Regions from separate parts of the Marinobacter adhaerens HP15 genome, predicted to be linked through region 1. Evidence: predicted binding sites of a transcription regulator. Region 1 holds the regulator's gene; the other holds the start of a gene.

Region 1 (4,244 bases):
CGATCCGGGAGTTGGTGGAACCATATGGAGCAACTCGAACGCGCCCAAAGCAGACCCCCGGCGACCAAAAAAACCGTGAGCGAGGAAAACATTATTGCGGTATCGGCCGATTCCGGCCCGGATCGATCGTCGGCTGCTTTGATGAAAACGCTGACCGCCGTCAAACATTTTGCCGACGATCTGGAAGAGCAGCACAGCGAGTGGTAAGCCACTCCCAGCTCCGGTTATTCAAATCGTATTAACTTGAAGGTTTATTGAATGTCACCATCGTTTTTTGAAATCGTGCAATTGACCAATGGCGATTACGCCCTGCGCCGCATTGATGATGACAGTGCGCCACTGGTAAAAATCTCTTTTTCGGAAGAAGCCCGGGAAATGATGGAAGATCGGGATATGTCGGTTGCCAAAGCAATGATTGCAGCTGGCATTGAGGCTGTAGGCAATGTTGCCCACGATATCGACTGGGAAGATGACGAACTGGACGCCTCAGACGCCCAGCCCTCCTACACCCTGCATTGATCGGTTAACGCTGCCTGAGAACGACGCCGTGGCTATTGCCCTCGGCCGAGGCTCTTTGCAGGGATTCGAAGGCAGTTCGCCCCAGTTTACGGGTCCACATGACCACCGCGTGACAGGTGCCGGCACTGAGGGCTCGCTCTGCCAGGTCCTGGGCAGGATAGTCCGGTGTTGAACGCAGCACCAGCAATTCGCCGGCGACGATCCCGTGCATTTTTTGCCACTTGCTAACAAGCGCCTGGGGCGGGTCGATCCAGGCCAGCCAGCGCTTCTCCTGATTCAGCTGGGTCAGCATTGGCAACAGCAGCTGGAAATTTTCTACCTGGCCTTCCGGCAGAATGATCTCCGTCACATTGCCACAGACTTTGGGTTCGGTGGTTTCCGGAGCGCGTCGGGCGCGAATGACGGAACGTCGCTCGCGGGCGGCGGTTGCCGACACTGAACAGGACAGAGCATTGGGGTTGTAGGCCAGATTCTGATTAAAGCTCATTTGTTCCATAATTCACCCGTTATTCAAACTATCTGAGGCTATCCGAACCGCTCAGTGCAGGTCAGAGCGGCGGATAACACCAACACCCAGACCCTCGATGAACAGCTCCTGTTCGGTCAGGTCCACTTCGATCGGTGCGAATTCTTCGTTTTCGGCAATCAGGTAGACTTTCGAGCCTTCCTTGCGGAAACGCTTTACCGTGACCTCATCGCCAACCCGGGCAACAACCACCTGGCCGTTGTGAACATCCTGGGTACTGTGAACTGCCAGCAGGTCGCCATCGAGAATACCGATGTCTTTCATGCTCATGCCCCGGACCCGCAGAAGATAATCTGCAGACGGCGAAAAGAATTCTGGCTGCAGTGTGCAGTGATCCTCGATGTGCTCCTGAGCAAGGATCGGACTACCGGCAGCGACCTGACCAATGACCGGGAGGCCCAGGTCTTCTTCCGCCTCAGGCAGACGGATGCCGCGGCTCGCTCCCGGCACCATCTCGATGGCACCTTTCCTTGCCAATGCCCGGAGATGTTCTTCCGCGGCGTTGGCCGAACGGAAGCCCAGTTCTGCCGCGATTTCAGCACGAGTTGGCGGATAGCCGGTCTCGTCGACGTATCGGCGAATAATATCCAGTACCTGGGACTGCCTTGCTGTCAGCTTCATCAAGCTACTCCGCTATATCGGGATCGGGCCGCTGCAAACATCAGCCTCTCGTAAGAGTGGCTCCGGTGGCCCTGTTTTTTTATACAGTAAACTGACTATATACAGTGTTTTATCCAGTGTAAAGTCGGCTCCCTGATTTTCTTGCATCCGCTTAATAATGAGGATCAACAGCGGTGTGATATGGTTAGGGCACTATTCCTCACGAACCAGGGAGCACCATGACCCAAGTCAGTGCCTGCAGGATGCCTGACATCCTAGAGACGAACGAAGGGAAGGAACGCCGGGTTGGCGTCGAGATCGAACTGTCTGGTCTGGGCTACGATGAGCTGGTTACATTGGCGGCGAAGATGCTGGAGGGCACACCTGAGCTCAAGTCACGCTATGTGACAACCTTGCAGACAGCTCTTGGCGACTTCACGGTTGAGCTTGATTCCGATCCGATCAAGGATCTTGATCTGGCGGATGAGCGCCTCCCCGAGTCCATTCGTGAACTCGGTGGACAGGCGATGGATGTGATCGACGCCGCGGCCGAACGCGTGGTACCCCTCGAGATCATAAGCCCACCCCTGAAGTTTTCCAGCGTCGAGGTGATTGAAACGCTCGTCGACAAACTCAGGAACGCCGGGGCACTGGGTAGCCGGGACGCCATCTATTTTGCGTTTGGCCTGCAGCTTAATCCTGAGTTGCCCGACCTCAGCCCCGAGACCCTGGTTCGTTACTTCCAGGCGTTCGCGGCCCTGTATGAATGGCTCAAGCACCGGCATCAACTGGACGTCAGCCGCAAATTCACTACGTACATCGAACCCTGGCACGGCCGCTACACCGAGCTCCTGATGGAGGATAACTATCAACCAAACCTCGGGGAGCTCATGGAGGATTACCTGGAGTTCAATCCTACCCGCAATCGCGCGCTTGACCTGCTTCCACTGTTTGCCCACCTGGACAAGGAACGGCTGGAACGCCATGTTCAGGATCCCAGGATAAAAAGCAGGCCAACCCTGCATTACCGGTTGCCGGATTGCGACATCGACAATCCCGGCTGGCATTTCTCAACCGTTTGGAACGACTGGGTCGTTCTGGAGCAACTGGCCAACAATCCCGACGACCTTGCCGACATGCGGCAACTGTTCCGGGAGCGGCGCAAACTGAATCTTCACAACCTGACCCACAGCTGGCGGGAAACCACTGACGACTGGCTGGCCAAAAACGGGTATGTCTGAAGAGTCCAAAGAACAGGAACTTGAGGTTCCGGGCCTGACGATCGGCATCAGCGGTCCCGCTCGAAAAAGCCTTGCCCATCGCCTGATCAGCCTGGGTCTGCGCCTCCACGGTGCCCGGACCCACTATATTCGCCCCGGTTCACGGGTTGCCGTACCGATGCTTGATGGCCTGGTGCTGTCAGGCGGCACCCACGTCCATCCTGAACGTTATGGGCAGGAGCCACAGGTTACCGCCAACTATGACCGCAAGCGGGATAAAACCGATCAGTCACTGCTTGAGCAGGCTGAAGCCATTGGCATTCCCGTGCTCGGGATTTGCCGCGGCGCCCAGTTCATCAACGTTTTCCACGGCGGGTCCCTGTGCCAGAACGTGACACCGCTGAGGGTCAATACCCGGCATCGCCCACTGCTCTTGCCCCTGCAAACCGTGCGACTGGTAACGCACAGCCGGCTTGAGCAAGCCATGCGCTCCCCGGTGATCGGCGCCAACCGGATTCACAGCCAGGCCATCAAGCGCCTGGGCCGCAACCTGCGCGTGACCGCCGTGGACAATGATCTGTTTGTACAGGCTATTGAAAGCACCGGACGCCAATGGCTAACCGGCATCCAATGGCACCCGGAATACCTGCTCTACCATGGCGGACACCGACGCATCTTTGGCCAGTTCGTGGATGCTGCCCGCCGATACAAACTGGCGCGCCTGGAACCGGATTCCGACGACGCCTGATCCATCAACGGTTTTCAAAGGAGGCACTACCATGAACGGACGGAACCGAAAGCTCCGTTTAAACCTGAAGTCCGGTTTTATTCTCCCTCTCGCGCTCACAGTACCTGCACTGACAATGGCAGGTGAGGTTACGCTCACTGGCGAGGGCAGTGTCCGATACGAGCCCGACAGCGCCAGACTCCAGTTCACAGCCAGTGCCGAGCACGAGCTTCCCCAGAAGGCCACCGAACGGGTAGCGGCCCTGATGGCGCAGTGGCGCGAGGGTATTACCGAGTATCAGGATCAGCTCAATGATTACTCAGACGCGTCGGTAAACCTTTACACCCGAACTCTGCCCGCATCTGAAAGGGAGGAGCAGCCCCGCAAGCAGGCCGTCGCCTCACAGACCGTCAGCTTCAGCATCAGTGATCTTACTCTGCTCAACCCCCTGCTCCAGCAGGCCCAGGCTGTGGGCCTGGATTACCACCTGGGCCCTCACCAGTTCTTCCACTCGGATGAGACCGGTATGGAACAGGAAGCACTGGCCAGAGCCATCGCAGACGCCCAGGCCCGCTGCCGATTCGTGGCCAGTCAGCTCGACCAGAGCTGTGGTGATGTGGTCACCATCAACATCAATGGCGGGCACCGCCCG
Region 2 (4,244 bases), 1.4 Mb from region 1:
CGCGGCACAGACGGCGAGATTGAGTTCCTCGCAGCCGAAACCTGTCAGGTCCCTGACCTGAAGCTGATGGGTAATAACCCTGCGGGCCGTATCGGATTCGAAGAGCCAGGGCCCCTGACGGCGTATTCCGGTGAAACCCTCCAGAACGTCCTCGTAGGGAAAATCCTCGCTGATCAGGATTTCCGCCGGACGCAGGCGCTGCAGCTCGCCCTGCAGGGCCTCCAGGTTTTCCAGCTCCGACACGGCAAAACGACCGCTGGAAATATCGAGCGAGGCAAAACCGAACTGCTCCCGATGGTTATAGATAGCCACCAGCAGATTGTCCCGTCGATCCTCCAGGTAGGCGTCGTCGCTCAGGGTGCCCGGTGTGACAATCCGCACCACCTGTCGGTCAACCGGACCCTTGCTGGTGGCAGGATCTCCGATCTGTTCGCAGATGGCGATGGATTGACCTGCCCGAACCAGCCGGGCAATGTAGCCCTCAGAAGAGTGATAGGGGATGCCGGCCATGGGGATCGGATTGCCGCCAGATTGGCCCCGGGCGGTGAGGGTAATATCCATCAGCTCGGCCGCTTTCTTGGCATCTTCGTAGAACAGTTCGTAAAAGTCCCCCATGCGGTAAAAAACCAGTTCATTGGGGTGCTGGCCCTTGATCTTCAGGTACTGCTGCATCATTGGGGTGTGCTTGGAAAGATCGGTCTGAGCTGCTGACATGAACGGGTCCGGTAGCCTTGCTTTGGATGAAGGCGTGAATTGTAAGAAAATAACCGCCGTGATGAAACGAAGGAGGTCATTATGCTGGCCAGCGATCAGGAATTGGAAGAGGCAGGCAACCGCCTTGGTGAACGACTGCTGACAACCGGCCGTACCGTTGCGACGGCGGAGAGTTGCACCGGCGGCTGGGTTGCGAAGGTACTGACCGATCGTGCCGGTTCTTCGGCCTACGTGCTGGGTGGCCTGGTCACGTACAGCAATGAGGCCAAGCAGGGGCTTCTGGGCGTAACCCGGAAATCGCTGGATGAACACGGTGCGGTCAGCGAACCGGTGGTGCGGGAAATGGTTGCCGGTGCCCTGGTGGCGACAGATGCTGACGTTGCCGTGGCTATCAGTGGTGTTGCCGGGCCCGGCGGTGGCAGCGAGGAAAAGCCTGTGGGCACTGTCTGGTTTGCCTGGGGTAGCAGCCCCGCCTTCACCGTGGCGGTGGTAAAACACTTTGAGGGTGATCGTGATCAGGTTCGCAGGCAGGCCGTTCTCTTTGCCCTTCAGGGGGTTAACAATTTTGTGGACGAAGTCTGACGGCTTTCACATCCGGAGGGGTTGGTCTCCTCTGCGGGTTATGTTTTAATACTGTTCAAATATACAGGGAATTGGCTGTTCGAGCTGTACAGATTCCCGATTCACTATTTCGCTGCCAGCCTTTTTCTGAGGGTGGCGGCCCGGGCGACAGAGGGTTTGCACTGATGGAAGACAACCGCAAGAAAGCATTGAGCGCAGCACTTGGGCAGATTGAGCGCCAGTTCGGCAAGGGCGCCGTGATGAAAATGGGCGATCAGCCCCGCGAAGCCATTCCTGCGGTCTCCACCGGTTCCCTTGGCCTGGACGTTGCCCTGGGTATTGGCGGTCTTCCATATGGTCGAATTTGCGAAATCTACGGTCCGGAAAGTTCCGGTAAGACGACGCTCACCCTCCAGGTAATTGCCGAAGCACAAAAAGCCGGCAAAACCTGTGCATTCGTGGATGCCGAGCACGCGCTCGATCCGGTTTACGCCGAAAAGCTGGGCGTCAATGTGGACGACCTTCTGGTGTCCCAGCCGGATACCGGTGAGCAGGCCCTGGAAATTGCCGACATGCTGGTTCGTTCCAATGCGGTAGACGTGATCATCGTAGACTCCGTGGCGGCCCTGACCCCGAAAGCGGAAATCGAGGGTGAAATGGGCGACAGCCACGTAGGTCTGCAGGCGCGACTGATGTCCCAGGCGCTTCGCAAGCTGACCGGTAATGTCAAACACGCTAACTGCCTGATGATTTTCATCAACCAGATCCGTATGAAAATCGGGGTTATGTTTGGCTCGCCCGAAACCACCACCGGTGGTAACGCGCTGAAATTCTACTCCTCCGTTCGCCTTGATATCCGCCGCATTGGTGCCGTGAAAGATGGTGACGAGGTGGTCGGTAACGAGACCCGCGTGAAAGTGGTCAAGAACAAAGTATCGCCGCCGTTCAAGCAGGCCGAGTTCCAGATTATGTACGGTAAGGGCATTTACCACATGGCGGAAGTGCTGGATATGGGCGTCAAGGAAGGCTTTGTCGACAAGTCCGGAGCCTGGTACGCCTACAATGGCGACAAGATCGGTCAGGGCAAGGCCAACGCCTGCAAGTTCCTGGAAGAAAACATGGACATTGCCAACGAGATCGAAGCCAAGGTTCGGGACAAGTTGATGCCCAAGCCTGAACCCAGGAAAGACGCAAAAGAAGAGCCCGCAGAAGCCAACGGCGAGCTGCTCTAAACCTTACCAGGCGAAGACGAAAGGGGCGGCAGGCGTAAATTAAGGCCTGTCGCGCCCTTGCTACCTTCGCTTTTCTTTTCAGGTATTAACTTTTCTTCCAACTCCCGCCGAAAGTGACCCGGTTCAGCGCCAATATCGACCTCGAGCCGCTCCAGGTAATCTGCTCCGCCTGCCTGCTGCAACTGGCTTTTGATCCAGCTCCTGTATCTTAGTCGACGATAGAGTGCCTTTAGTTTTTTTCCGTTGAGATAACGCATCGACTTCTCCTCCTTTCGCGGTTCACCTTGTAATCCATGGTAAGCAGAAGTCTTTGCAAGGTATCGGTTCAGATCGTTTAAAAGTCCTAGTAACAGATCGACTATTTTTGCCTCTGTGCTGCTCAAATAATGAGCATCTGTGCTTGCTGCGTCTTCCTCCGGTTTGAGCTGGCCTAAGAATGAATCCATACTCTCCAGGTGCCCAAATTCTTTGCTCTTCAGCTACAAATCAGGGTCTGTATGGAAGCAAGAAAGAGATTATTGATAGTCGCTCATGCACCTTCCCCAAATACTCTCAAGCTTCGGGAGGCGGCCGAGCAGGGGGCGCACCATGAAGACATCGAAAGCGTAGAGGTAAAGGTGCTGGCGCCCCTGGACGCCGGTCCCGATGACGTTCTGGCCTGCGACGCCATTATTCTGGGCACCACTGAGAATCTCGGGTATATGAGTGGTGCTTTAAAAGACTTCTTCGATCGCAGCTACTATCCCTGCCTCGAGAAAACCCAGGGGCTGCCTTTTGCCTATTACATTCGCGCCGGCCATGACGGCACGGGCACCAAGCGGGCAATAGAAAGCATTACCACCGGGCTGCGCTGGAAGCTGGTCCAGGAGCCTTTGATCTGCCGGGGTGAATACCGGGAAGAGTTTGAAGATCAGTGTCGGGAGCTGGGGATGTATGTTGCGGCCAGCCTTGACGCCGGGCTGGTTTGATTCCGAAGGCCTGGCTCAGCTGGCAAACCGGTTGTAGAAGCCTTCAATCCGCGACAGGGCATTGTCGACAGTTCGTGAATAGCCCTTCTTGTCCAGGCAATAGCTGAACTGGACACTGACGCGATAGCCGGTCTGGAAGGGCTGGCATTCCACCACCCGGGCACAAACCCGCGATTCGCTGATGTACTTGCCGTCAAAATCCATGAACAGACGGGCGCCCGGCTCTACTGGTCGGGGGCATAGCACTGCCATTCCGTACCGGTTGAGGTCCAGGCAGGTAACCGGCGTGGGGTGTTTGCCACGACCAAGGAAGCTACGCTCCCGGAGCTGGACCTTCAGGCAGGAGGCGGGGTAACGATCCTTGATTCTGCGCTCTGCGGAATCATTGGTCATACGCTGGCGTCCGTTGCGTGCAGTGTTTTTATGGTTGGGACATGAAGTGTAGTTCTGGAAAGGCTGGCTGAAAAATGAGCGGCGGCGGAATTGTGAACTGCCTAACAAAATCCCGCGCACTGTGCGCAACTCCAGAAATCTTCGTGCTGAACGCGACAGAGCCGACCGCAGAATCTACAATGACCGGCCAATGTGTTAACCGTTACAGGACCAAACCTTGAAGTCACTGCCTCTGCACCAGCTTTACAAAGCCTGTGTTCTGAAAGATCTGCCGTTCAAAACCACCAAGCAACTGGAGCCCCTGGCTGAAATCGTTGGCCAGAACCGTGCCCAGGAGGCTGTGCGTTTTGCTCTGGCAATGCCCCATGGCGGTTAC

The links. The regulator LexA, encoded in region 1, represses DNA repair genes until DNA is damaged. The targets are predictions, from matches to a motif close to CTGTNTNNNNANACAG.
Region 2: the regulator LexA is predicted to act here: its motif matches at 1,348-1,363, upstream of recA (recombinase RecA).

The regions. Positions count from the first base shown of each region.
Region 1 covers NC_017506.1:2,453,927-2,458,170, forward strand. Annotated here, with positions in the region: gene HP15_RS11615 (DUF6586 family protein) at 1-207, shown strand, start outside; gene HP15_RS11620 (hypothetical protein) at 259-519, shown strand; gene HP15_RS11625 (cell division inhibitor SulA) at 524-1,015, opposite strand; gene lexA (transcriptional repressor LexA) at 1,058-1,669, opposite strand; gene HP15_RS11635 (amidoligase family protein) at 1,885-2,886, shown strand; gene HP15_RS11640 (gamma-glutamyl-gamma-aminobutyrate hydrolase family protein) at 2,879-3,613, shown strand; gene HP15_RS11645 (SIMPL domain-containing protein) at 3,645-4,244, shown strand, end outside.
Region 2 covers NC_017506.1:1,068,321-1,072,564, forward strand. Annotated here, with positions in the region: gene mutS (DNA mismatch repair protein MutS) at 1-714, opposite strand, end outside; gene pncC (nicotinamide-nucleotide amidase) at 796-1,296, shown strand; gene recA (recombinase RecA) at 1,461-2,507, shown strand; gene HP15_RS05230 (hypothetical protein) at 2,504-2,953, opposite strand; gene HP15_RS05235 (flavodoxin family protein) at 3,005-3,475, shown strand; gene HP15_RS05240 (PilZ domain-containing protein) at 3,491-3,868, opposite strand; partial or broken gene HP15_RS22985 (AAA family ATPase) at 4,086-4,244, shown strand, end outside.